Regions from separate parts of the Streptomyces sp. NPDC043812 genome, predicted to be linked through region 2. Evidence: predicted binding sites of a transcription regulator. Region 2 holds the regulator's gene; each other region holds the start of a gene.

Region 1 (4,126 bases), on a different contig from region 2:
GCCATCGCCGTCGAAGCCGCCCGCGCCTTCGGGTTCACCACCCTGTCCTGCTCCTCCACCGGCAACCTCGCCGGTGCGGTCGGCGCCGCCGCAGCGCGGGCCGGCTTCCGCTCCTGCGTGTTCATCCCGCACGACCTGGAGCAGGGCAAGGTCGTCATGGCCGCGGTCTACGGCGGCGAACTGGTCGGCATCGAGGGCAACTACGACGACGTCAACCGCTTCTGCTCCGAGCTCATCGGCGACCCGCTGGGCGAGGGCTGGGGCTTCGTCAACGTCAACCTCCGCCCGTACTACGGGGAGGGCTCCAAGACCCTCGCGTACGAGATCTGCGAGCAGCTCGGCTGGCGGCTGCCCGACCAGATCGTGATTCCGATCGCCTCCGGCTCGCAGCTCACCAAGATCGACAAGGGTCTGCAGGAGCTGATCAAGCTCGGTCTCGTCGAGGACAAGCCGTACAAGATCTTCGGCGCCCAGGCCGAGGGCTGCTCGCCGGTGTCCACCGCCTTCAAGGCCGGTCACGACGTCGTGCGCCCCCAGAAGCCGAACACCATCGCCAAGTCGCTCGCCATCGGCAACCCGGCCGACGGCCCGTACGTGCTGGACATCGCGCGCCGCACGGGCGGTGCGGTCGAGGACGTCAACGACGAGCAGGTCGTCGACGCGATCAAGCTGCTGGCCCGCACCGAGGGCATCTTCGCCGAGACGGCGGGTGGCGTGACCGTGGGTGTGACCAGGAAGCTGATCGAGGCGGGCGTGCTCGACCCGGCGCTCACGACCGTCGTGCTGAACACCGGCGACGGCCTCAAGACGCTGGACGCGGTCGCCCCGACCACCGGTCCGACCGCGACGATCCGCCCGAGCCTGGACGCGTTCCGCGACGCCGGCCTGGCCCACTGACCACCCGAGACCGAAGAAAGGCTGCACCCATGAGCGTCAACGTCCGCATCCCCACCATTCTCCGCACGTACACGGGCGGCAAGGCCGAGGTCCCGGCCGACGGCGCGACCCTCGCCGAGGTCATCGCCAACCTGGAGAAGAACCACACGGGCATCGCGGCTCGCGTCCTGGACGACCAGGGCAAGCTGCGCCGCTTCGTCAACGTGTACGTGAACGACGACGACGTCCGCTTCGAGCAGGGCCTCGAGACGGTGACGCCGGACGGTGCGGGCGTCTCGATCATTCCGGCCGTGGCAGGCGGTTGCTGAATTCCCCGTCGCATTACCCAGAGTTACTGAAATTGCCCCCTCCGCGAGAGAAGCGGAGGGGGCAATTCTGTAGGGTTGAGCGCGGTAGAGTCTGGGAAGCCCCCTCCGCCGACCGCTCCGGAATGTGCCTCCGTGCCGTAAGAATGCGGTCAAAGTGTGCGATCGAAATGCCTCGGAAGTTCCACTTTGCCGGGCCCGACTTGCCCAGGAATTCCATGAATTCGCATGAATCGGTCGTTCGGTCCTGCCCAGATTTCTCGTCCGATTGACCTGTTGCAGAGGGCAGTTGGGCAGATACATTCAGCCGCGGTCGACGCGTTCCGGCGCACACCCCTCCTGCTGGGGTGAGGTCTGACCCGGGTCCGCGAAGTGCGGTCCTGTGCAAGGGCCAGTAATAGGGGAGTTAGGCATGGCTCAGGGCACCGTCAAGTGGTTCAACGCGGAGAAGGGGTACGGCTTCATCGCGGTCGACGGTGGTGCGGATGTTTTCGTCCACTACAGCGCGATCCAGATGGACGGGTACCGCACCCTTGAAGAAGGTCAGCGAGTCGAATTCGAGATCTCGCAGGGCCAGAAGGGTCCGCAGGCGGACATGGTCAAGCTCGCCGTCTGATCCAGGCGCGATCGGCCACCGACGCACTCACGCCGAGGGGCCCGCATCCCGGTCACCGGGATGCGGGCCCCTCGTGCGTGCGGGGGCGCGTGGCATCTCCGAAGCCGCTTGCACTCGGGGGGGTCGAGTGCTAATCATTGCGTTAGCACTCTCCCAGTGAGAGTGACAGAAGGACTGGGTCGGCGAGGCCCGCAGGCCGGGTGGGGCAAGGAACCACAGGCAGGCAGGCCGTCCGTCGCGGGCGCCACGCAGTCCGTCGCAAATCCACCCCAGTCCGGGAGGACCACTTCACATGGCCAAGATCATCGCGTTCGACGAGGAGGCACGGCGCGGTCTCGAGCGCGGGATGAACCAGCTCGCCGACGCCGTCAAGGTCACCCTTGGCCCCAAGGGTCGCAACGTCGTCCTCGAGAAGAAGTGGGGCGCCCCCACGATCACCAACGATGGTGTGTCCATCGCCAAGGAGATCGAGCTCGAGGACCCGTACGAGAAGATCGGCGCCGAGCTGGTCAAGGAAGTCGCCAAGAAGACGGACGACGTCGCCGGTGACGGTACGACCACCGCGACCGTTCTCGCCCAGGCGCTCGTCCGCGAGGGCCTGCGCAACGTGGCGGCCGGCGCCAACCCGATGGCCCTCAAGCGCGGCATCGAGAAGGCCGTCGAGGCCGTCTCCGGCGCCCTGCTCGAGCAGGCGAAGGATGTCGAGACCAAGGAGCAGATCGCTTCGACGGCCTCCATCTCCGCCGCCGACACCCAGATCGGCGAGCTCATCGCCGAGGCCATGGACAAGGTCGGCAAGGAAGGCGTCATCACCGTCGAGGAGTCCCAGACCTTCGGTCTGGAGCTGGAGCTCACCGAGGGTATGCGCTTCGACAAGGGCTACATCTCGGCGTACTTCGCCACCGACATGGAGCGTATGGAGGCGTCGCTCGACGACCCGTACATCCTGATCGTCAACTCCAAGGTCGGCAACGTGAAGGACCTCCTTCCGCTGCTGGAGAAGGTCATGCAGTCCGGCAAGCCGCTGCTGATCATCGCCGAGGACGTCGAGGGCGAGGCCCTGTCCACGCTCGTCGTGAACAAGATCCGCGGCACCTTCAAGTCCGTTGCCGTCAAGGCCCCGGGCTTCGGTGACCGTCGCAAGGCCATGCTGAACGACATCGCCATCCTCACGGGCGGCACGGTCATCTCCGAGGAGGTCGGTCTCAAGCTCGAGAACGCCGGCCTGGACCTGCTGGGCCGCGCCCGCAAGGTCGTCATCACCAAGGACGAGACCACGATCGTCGACGGCTCCGGCGAGAGCGACCAGGTTGCCGGTCGCGTCAACCAGATTCGTGCCGAGATCGAGAACAGCGACTCGGACTACGACCGCGAGAAGCTCCAGGAGCGCCTCGCGAAGCTGGCCGGCGGCGTGGCCGTCATCAAGGCCGGTGCCGCGACCGAGGTCGAGCTCAAGGAGCGCAAGCACCGCATCGAGGACGCCGTTCGCAACGCGAAGGCGGCCGTCGAGGAGGGCATCGTCGCCGGTGGTGGCGTGGCGCTGCTCCAGGCTTCCTCGGTCTTCGAGAAGCTCGAGCTCCAGGGTGACGAGGCGACCGGCGCCAACGCCGTGAAGCTCGCGCTCGAGGCCCCGCTGAAGCAGATCGCCGTCAACGGTGGTCTCGAGGGCGGCGTCGTCGTCGAGAAGGTGCGCAACCTGGCCGTCGGCCACGGTCTGAACGCCGCGACCGGCGAGTACGTCGACATGATCGCCGAGGGCATCATCGACCCCGCGAAGGTGACCCGCTCTGCCCTGCAGAACGCGGCCTCCATCGCGGCGCTGTTCCTCACCACCGAGGCCGTCATCGCCGACAAGCCGGAGAAGGCCTCTGCGGCCGCTCCGGGCGGCATGCCGGGCGGTGACATGGACTTCTGATCCGTTTCGGATCGGACCCGTCCTGACCGAGGGCGGCACCTCTCTCCCAGGAGGTGCCGCCCTTCGGCGTTCCCGCGGGCGGGGGTCATGTTGCGCACCGCGCCTCCTGCCGGCGCGTCCGGGATCAACGCTCCCCGGAGTGCTCGGGAAGGAAGTGCATGACGGGGCACGCGTCGGCCAGGCAGGCCACGAGATCCGCGCCGCCCGCGGTGTCGGCGGCGGGGAAGACCGCCCGGATCTCCTTGCCGCCGGCCAGGGCCAGCATGTGAAGGGCGCCGCCGGCCTCGCGCGCGAGACTGCCGACGATCAGCAGGCCGCGTCCGCCGTCCTGCCCCGGGTCGACCGCGACCGGGGGGTGGGGAAGGAAGGGATGCCGATCCTGGACGGCCAGCG
Region 2 (4,126 bases):
GGTCGGCGGTGCCGGGTTGCGGCATGAACAGATTGACGCCGAAGGGCCGCGACGTCAGGGCCCGGATCTGTTTGATCTCCTGGTACATGCCGTCCGCCGTTTTGTACCCGGCGGCGAGGAATCCCAGACCGCCCGCGTCGGAGACGGCGGCGGCGAGCTGCGGGCAGGAGGCACCGCCCGCCATGGGGGCCTGCACGATCGGATGACGGCAGAGATCGGCCAGTGCGGAGGACATGCAGGCATCGTGCCACGTCCCCGACGCCGCACCGAATCCCCGTTCCGGGGGCGGGCGGCGTCGCCTGCGGCGGCCTGTTCCCCACCCCGCCCTCCCTTCTGCTGCCTGGCGCCCGTAGGAGGAGGGCGGGTAGGGGAAACGCTCGGGCTACCGCCCGTTGAACGCGTCCTTGAGCCGCGAGAACAACCCCTGCTGCCCGGGCTGGAACTGCCCCGTCGGCCGCTCCTCGCCCCGCAGCTTCGCCAGGTCCCGCAGCAGCCGCTCCTGCTCCGGGTCGAGCTTCGTCGGCGTCGTCACCTCGACGTGCACGATCAGGTCGCCCCGACCGCCGCCACGCAGATGCGTGATGCCACGTCCGTGCAACGGGATCGACTGGCCCGACTGCGTGCCGGGCCGGATGTCGATCTCCTCCACGCCGTCGAGCGTCTCCAGCGGACACTTCGTGCCCAGAGCCGCCGCCGTCATGGGGATCGTCACCGTGCAGTGCAGATCGTCGCCGCGCCGCTGGAAGACGGGGTGCGCGATCTCGTGGATCTCCACGTACAGGTCGCCCGCCGGGCCGCCGCCCGGGCCGACCTCGCCCTCGCCGGCGAGCTGGATGCGCGTGCCGTTGTCGACACCCGCGGGGATCTTCACCGTCAGCGTGCGGCGCGAGCGGATGCGGCCGTCGCCGGCGCACTCCGGACACGGGGTCGGCACGACCGTGCCGAAGCCCTGGCACTGCGGGCAGGGGCGCGAGGTCATGACCTGGCCGAGGAACGACCGTGTCACCTGCGAGACCTCACCGCGGCCGCGGCACATGTCACAGGTCTGCGCGGACGTACCGGGCGCCGCGCCCTCGCCGGAGCAGGTCGTGCACACCACGGCGGTGTCGACCTGGATGTCCTTCGTCGTGCCGAAGGCCGCCTCGTTGAGCTCGATCTCCAGCCGGATCATCGCGTCCTGGCCGCGGCGGGTCCGCGAGCGCGGGCCACGCTGCGACGCCGTACCGAAGAACGCGTCCATGATGTCGGAGAAGTTGCCGAAGCCGCCCGCCCCGAAGCCGCTGGCGCCGCCGCCGGCCTGCGAGAGCGGGTCTCCGCCGAGGTCGTAGACCTGCTTCTTCTGCGGGTCCGACAGGACCTCGTACGCGGCGTTGATCTCCTTGAAGCGCTCCTGCGTCTTCGGGTCCGGATTCACGTCCGGGTGGAGCTCACGCGCGAGGCGCCGGAACGCCTTCTTGATCTCGTCCTGCGATGCGTCGCGGCGTACGCCAAGTACGGCGTAGTAGTCCGTGGCCACTTACGACTCCGCCAGGATCTGTCCGACGTAACGTGCCACTGCGCGTACCGCTCCCATCGTTCCGGGGTAGTCCATGCGGGTCGGTCCGACCACGCCGAGTTTGGCGACTGCTTCGCCGCCCGAACCGTAGCCGACCGAGACGACGGACGTGGAGTTCAGTCCCTCGTGGGCATTCTCATGCCCGATCCTCACGGTCATGCCCGATTCCTTGGCCTCGCCGAGCAGCTTGAGGAGCACGACCTGCTCCTCGAGCGCCTCCAGCACCGGCCTGATCGTCAGGGGGAAGTCGTGTCCGAAGCGGGTGAGATTGGCGGTGCCGCCGATCATCAGCCGTTCCTCGGTCTCCTCGACCAGGGTCTCCAGCAGGGTCGCGAGCACCGTGGAGACCGTGCCGCGGTCCTCGGTCTCGAACGACTCCGGCAGATCCTGCACCAGTTGCGGCACGTCCGCGAAACGGCGGCCGACGACACGGCTGTTGAGCCGGGCCCGCAGATCGGCCAGCGAGGTCTCGCCGAACGGCGCCGGACAGTCCACCAGCCGCTGCTCCACCCGTCCGGTGTCCGTGATCAGCACGAGCATCAGCCGGGCGGGCGCGAGCGAGAGCAGTTCCACGTGCCGAACCGTCGAGCGGGTCAGCGAGGGGTACTGCACGACGGCGACCTGCCGGGTCAGCTGCGCCAGCAGCCGAACCGTGCGGGCGACGACGTCGTCGAGGTCGACGGCCCCGTCGAGGAAGTTCTGGATGGCCCGGCGCTCGGGCGACGACAGCGGCTTGACTCCGGCGAGCTTGTCGACGAAGAGCCGGTACCCCTTGTCCGTGGGGATGCGGCCCGCGCTCGTGTGGGGCTGGGCGATGAAGCCCTCTTCCTCCAGCACGGCCATGTCGTTGCGTACGGTCGCCGGGGAGACGCCGAGCCGGTGCCGCTCGGTGAGCGCCTTGGAGCCGACGGGCTCCTCGGTGCCGACGTAGTCCTGGACGATGGCGCGCAGGACCTCGAGTCTGCGTTCACTGAGCATCGCGCGCACCTCCAGCTGCCGGTCCTCGGTGTGTGTCCCCTGGCACTCGATACGGCCGAGTGCCAGCATTCCCCCGGCCAGTGTACGGCTGCCGGGTGGGCCCCTAGCAAGGGCGGCCGACCACGCTATCGCGAGACTTGCGCTGGTCGATGCGGATAGCGTCGTCGCATGGACGTCCGTTGGGAAGACTTCGGGTGGGAACAGCTCGCCGCCGGAGTCGGCCGGCGCAGAATGCCCACCTGGGACGCGACCGTCGGTCTGGTGGTGGGCGACGACCGCGTCATGCTGTACGACACGGGCTCCACGATCCGCGAGGGCGCCGAGGTCCGCGCCCAGGCGCAGGCGCTGCTGGGCGGGCGCCACGTGACACACATCGCACTGAGCCACCCCCACTTCGACCATGTGCTGGGCACGGCGGCCTTCTCGGGGGTCGAGGTCTACGGAGCCGTCGGCATGGACACGCTGCTGCGGCGCGAACGGGACGCGATCCGCTCCGACGCCGTCCGGCACGGGGTCGCGGCCATCGACGCCGCGGAGGCCACCGATCTGCTCGTACCGCCCCACCACCCGGTGAGCGGTGAGTGGACGCTCGACCTCGGCGGCCGGCAGGTGCTGCTGGCCAATGTGGGGCCCGGCCACACGGGCCACGACCTGGCGCTGCTGGTGCCGGGCGGGCGGGAGGTCGTGTTCTGCGGCGATCTGGTCGAGGAGTCCGGCGAACCACAGGCGGGCCCGGACGCGATGGGGCCGCGCTGGCCGGCGGCGCTCGACCGGCTGCTGGCACTCGGCGGCGAGGACGCGCTGTACGTGCCGGGGCACGGGGCGGTCGTGGACGCGGCGTTCGTGCGGGCACAGCGGGACGAACTCGCGGCGCGCTTCGGCGTGTCGTAGAACACCCCGCCGTATGGTCATCCGATATGCGCAGCTACAGCCCTGACTTGACGCCTCCTTGGAAGCGCTCGGCCCCCGTCCCGGAGATCCCGGCGGAGCCCGATCTGGTGGTGGAGGAGGTCGCAACCGGCTTCTGCGGGGCGGTCATCCGCTGCGAGGCGGGGGCGGTCACGCTGGAGGACCGGTTCGGCAAGCACCGGGTGTTCCCGCTGGAGCCGCGCGGGTTCCTGCTGGAGGGCAAGGTCGTCACCCTGGTCCGCCCGCCGTCCGGCCCGGCCCGCTCCTCCCGTACGGCCTCCGGTTCACTGGCGGTCCCCGGCGCCCGCGCCCGCGTCGCCCGCGCGGGCCGCATCTACGTGGAGGGCCGCCACGACGCGGAACTGGTCGAACGGGTCTGGGGCGACGATCTGCGCATCGAGGGCGTGGTCGTGGAGTACCTGGAGGGCATCGACGATCTTCCCGCTGTCGTCGCGGACTTCGCCCCCGCGCAGGACGCGCGCCTCGGTGTCCTGGTCGACCATCTCGTCCCCGGCTCGAAGGAGTCCCGCATCGCGTCCTCGGTGACGGACCCGCACGTGCTGGTGGTGGGTCACCCCTACATCGACGTGTGGGAGGCGGTGAAACCGTCGTCGGTCGGCATCCCCGCATGGCCGACGGTCCCGCGCGGCCAGGACTGGAAGCAAGGCGTCTGCCGGGCCCTGG
Region 3 (4,126 bases), on a different contig from region 2:
CAGCGCAGCGGCTCGACAGCGGCGCGGCGGACGACCGCCACACCCGTGGCCTCGTCGCCGGTCAGGCCGAGGTTGCCCTCGAGGACCTTGACGGCGTGGACGAGCGCGGAGCCACCACCGGAGACGATGCCCTCCTCGACCGCGGCGCGGGTCGCGGAGATGGCGTCCTCCAGACGGTGCTTCTTCTCCTTCAGCTCCACCTCGGTGGCGGCGCCGACCTTGATCACGCACACGCCGCCGGCCAGCTTCGCGAGGCGCTCCTGGAGCTTCTCGCGGTCCCAGTCGGAGTCGGTGGACTCGATCTCGGCCTTGATCTGGTTGACGCGGCCGACGATGTCCTCGTGGTTGCCGCCACCGTCGACGATGGTGGTGTCGTCCTTGGAGACGGTCACGCGGCGGGCGGTGCCCAGCACGTCCAGACCGGCCTGGTCGAGCTTGAGGCCGACCTCCTCGGCGATGACGGTGGCACCGGTGAGGGTGGCCATGTCGCCGAGCATCGCCTTGCGGCGGTCGCCGAAGCCGGGGGCCTTGACGGCCACCGCGTTGAAGGTGCCGCGGATCTTGTTCACGACCAGGGTCGACAGGGCCTCGCCCTCGACGTCCTCGGCGATGATCAGCAGCGGCTTGGAGCCACCCGCCTGGATGACCTTCTCCAGCAGCGGGAGCAGGTCCTGGATGGAGGCGATCTTGCCCTGGTGGATCAGGATGTACGGGTCGTCGAGGACGGCCTCCATACGCTCCTGGTCGGTCACCATGTACGGGGACAGGTAGCCCTTGTCGAAGGCCATGCCCTCGGTGAAGTCCAGCTCCAGACCGAAGGTGTTGGACTCCTCGACGGTGATGACACCGTCCTTGCCGACCTTGTCCATCGCCTCGGCGATGAGCTCACCGACCTGCTGGTCCTGCGCGGAGAGCGCGGCCACGGCGGCGATGTCGGTCTTGTCCTCGATCGGACGGGCGGTCGCGAGGAGCTCCTCGGACACGGCCTTGACCGCGGCGTCGATGCCCTTCTTCAGGGCGGCCGGGGAGGCACCGGCGGCGACGTTGCGCAGGCCCTCGCGGACCAGCGCCTGGGCCAGCACGGTGGCGGTGGTCGTACCGTCACCCGCGATGTCGTTGGTCTTGGTCGCCACCTCCTTCACCAGCTGGACGCCCAGGTTCTCGTACGGGTCGTCGACCTCGACCTCACGGGCGATGGTGACACCGTCGTTGGTGATGGTGGGAGCGCCGAACTTCTTGTCGATGACGACGTTGCGGCCGCGGGGGCCGATCGTCACCTTCACCGTGTCGGCAAGCTTGTTGACGCCGCGCTCGAGGGCGCGACGGGCGTCCTCGTCGAACTTCAGGATCTTCGCCATGGGAGCGGTTCAGCCCTCTCGGAACTCGTATTCAAATGAACGGCGCCCCTCGCCGCCCGGCAATCAGCGGGGTGACCAGGGGCGCAGCTCACAAAGCAATGTGCTTCGGTGAATTACTTCTCGATGATCGCGAGCACGTCGCGAGCCGAGAGGACGAGGTACTCCTCGCCGCTGTACTTCACTTCGGTGCCGCCGTACTTGCTGTAAAGCACGACATCGCCGACGTTCACGTCGAGCGGAAGACGCTCGCCGTTCTCGAAGCGGCCCGGGCCCACGGCCAGGACGACGCCCTCCTGGGGCTTCTCCTTGGCGGTGTCCGGAATGACCAGGCCAGAGGCCGTGGTCTGCTCGGCGTCGAGCGGCTGGACCACAATGCGGTCCTCGAGCGGCTTGATGGCAACCTTGGAGCTGGTGGTCGTCACGATCCGACCTCCCCCTTCGGAGATCTCACGGGGTTAACTGATCTGAGGTGGCGACCAGGTGGATCCGTCGTCGCGGGTGCCGGACCTGCCCGTCGCTGTGTTGGCACTCTCCCTCGGGGAGTGCCAGGAGCGAGACTATGACTGCGATTAGCACTCGGTCAAGCGGAGTGCCAATCCGATGCCGCGTGGCGGTTCGGTCTCGATCCGGTCAACGCCCGGACAGCGCATCGCGTTCCTGACAAACGCATGGCCTCACCCCCGCCCCTGCGGCAGCGGACGCGGCTGCCGCAGGGGCGGGCGTCGGTGTCACGGATTCCCGGGGGCGGGCGGCCGGGAGTGGCCGTGATCGGCAGCGGCCGGCGCGGCCTTCTGCGCCACCTTGCGGCCCAGTCGTTCGATCGGGTCCACGGACTGCGTGCACCCCGCCGCCGCGAGGAGCGCACCGGCGGCAGACAGGCCGGCGAGCAGCCGGTGCACCCGGCTCATACGTAGTCCTCCAGCTTCGCCACCGCGTAGCCCTTCGCGGTCACGGTCCTCATGACCCGGCGGATCATGTCCGCCATCGTGCCCTTCCAGGTATCCCTGCCGCGGAAATGCGTGAGGATGATGTCGCCGGGATGCAGGTCGCGATCCCATTCGCGCCACTCCATGTGGTCGGGGAACGCCTCCGCCGCCCACAGCGGCACGGCCTTGACCCCGCAGGACTTCGCGACCCGCAGGGTGTCCCGGTTGTAGTTGCCGTACGGCGGGCGGAACAGTTCCGGCCGTGTGCCGTACCGCTTCTTCAGCCTGTCCTGCTGCCCGCAGATCTCGCGCTTCTGCTGGGAGTACGAAAGGCCCGGCAGATAGGGGTGGTGGAGGGTGTGGTTGTGCAGCGCCACCCCGCGGTCCTGCATCTTCTCGAAGTAGTCGTAGTCGTCGGCGATGACGTAGTCGCTCAGGAAGGCGCTGTACGGGATCCGCAGTTCGGACATCATCCGCAGCAGCTCGGGGTCCTTCTCCGCGCCGTCGTCGATCGTCAGAAAGACGATCTTCTCCTTCGTGGGGACGGTGGTGAAGACGGGCGGCAGCTCGTCGCCGCCCTTGACCTCGAAACCCTTGCGGGTGGTGATCCGTGGTTTGACCGCGGGCGGCGGGGGTGCGGCGAGCGGCGTCTGCTTCAGCCCCCACTTCCTGGCCGCCTTGGCACGCACCGCCTGGGCCCGTCTGACCTTCTCCAGGTACGCGGACAGCGCGCCGGCCTGCCGGCCCTCCGGGCCCTGGTTCGCGACCCGGCCCGACGGTGACTTCGACGCCGGCCTGTCCGGGCGGGAGTGCTCCGCACCCCCGGAGGCACAGCCGGACGCGACGGCGGCGGCAACAAGCGCGGCGAGGGCCACACGGACCCGACGCATCCTCACTTTTCCCTTTTGTCGTACTAGCTGCATGGCGTCGCATCCTGTCAGCGCAAGGCCCGCCCGCCCGGCCGACACCGCCTGCGCACGCGGACCATCCCCCGGCTGGCCCACAATGGGCCGGTGAACGACCTCGATCCGCTCGCCGCCTTCTCCGCACTGCGCTCCGAGGAGGGCAGCGCCCTGCTGGCCTCACTGGCCGACTACGACCCGTCCGACGAACTGGCGGTCGCCACCCGGCTGCGCCGCGAGTATCCGGCGGAGCTCGTATCGGCGGCGCTCGGGCAGGCGCGGCTGAGGCAGCGGGCGGTGGCGAAGTTCGGCGCCGAGGACGCCGGCCGGATGTTCTTCACCGGGAACGGCGTCGAGCAGTCCACCCGCCGCTCCGTCGCGGCGCACCGCGCCGCCCGTTTCGCCGCGCTCGGCGTGCGCAGCGTCGCCGACCTGTGCAGCGGCATCGGCGGCGACGCGCTGGCGCTCGCCCGCGCGGGCATCGCGGTCCTGGCGGTCGACCGCGACCCGCTCACGGCGGAAGTCGCGCGCGCAAACGCCGCAGCACTCGGCCTGGCCGGTCTGATCGAGGTCCGCTGCGCGGACGTCACCGACATCGACACGGCGCCCTACGACGCGGTGTTCGTGGACCCGGCCCGCCGCGGCGGCCGGGGCAGGATCTTCGACCCCCAGGCGTACTCCCCTCCCCTGTCCTGGGCGATCGAGGCCGCCCGCACGCGCCCGCACGCGGCGCTGAAGGTCGCCCCGGGCATCCCCCACGAGGCCGTCCCCGAGGACGCCGAAGCGGAGTGGATCTCGGACGGCGGCGATGTGAAGGAAGCGGTGCTCTGGTTCGGCACGGCGCCCTCCACCGTCAACGCCACGCTCCTCCCGGGCCCGCACACCCTGACCGGCCGCGGACTGCCGGATCCGGCCGTCCGGCCGGTCGGCCGCTACCTCT

What was found. The regulator HrcA, encoded in region 2, represses chaperone genes, less so after heat shock. The targets are predictions, from matches to a motif close to TTNGCACTCNGNNNNNCNGAGTGCNAA.
Region 1: groL (chaperonin GroEL) is a predicted target of HrcA. The motif match lies at 1,961-1,987, and genes of this name have one in related genera.
Region 3: groES (co-chaperone GroES) is a predicted target of HrcA. The motif match lies at 1,928-1,954, and genes of this name have one in related genera.

Annotation. Positions count from the first base shown of each region.
Region 1 is NZ_JBWKCY010000002.1:29,869-33,994, forward strand. Features, by position in the region: gene thrC (threonine synthase) at 1-897, shown strand, start outside; gene AC067Z_RS02810 (MoaD/ThiS family protein) at 927-1,205, shown strand; gene AC067Z_RS02815 (cold-shock protein) at 1,615-1,818, shown strand; gene groL (chaperonin GroEL) at 2,111-3,733, shown strand; gene AC067Z_RS02825 (ATP-binding protein) at 3,858-4,126, opposite strand, start outside.
Region 2 is NZ_JBWKCY010000003.1:92,798-96,923, forward strand. Features, by position in the region: gene AC067Z_RS05495 (nitronate monooxygenase) at 1-235, opposite strand, end outside; gene dnaJ (molecular chaperone DnaJ) at 383-1,516, opposite strand; gene hrcA (heat-inducible transcriptional repressor HrcA) at 1,517-2,533, opposite strand; gene AC067Z_RS05510 (MBL fold metallo-hydrolase) at 2,702-3,424, shown strand; gene AC067Z_RS05515 (DUF3097 domain-containing protein) at 3,451-4,126, shown strand, end outside.
Region 3 is NZ_JBWKCY010000006.1:58,501-62,626, forward strand. Features, by position in the region: gene groL (chaperonin GroEL) at 1-1,358, opposite strand, end outside; gene groES (co-chaperone GroES) at 1,472-1,780, opposite strand; gene AC067Z_RS10985 (hypothetical protein) at 2,087-2,266, opposite strand; gene AC067Z_RS10990 (polysaccharide deacetylase family protein) at 2,263-3,207, opposite strand; gene AC067Z_RS10995 (class I SAM-dependent methyltransferase) at 3,298-4,126, shown strand, end outside.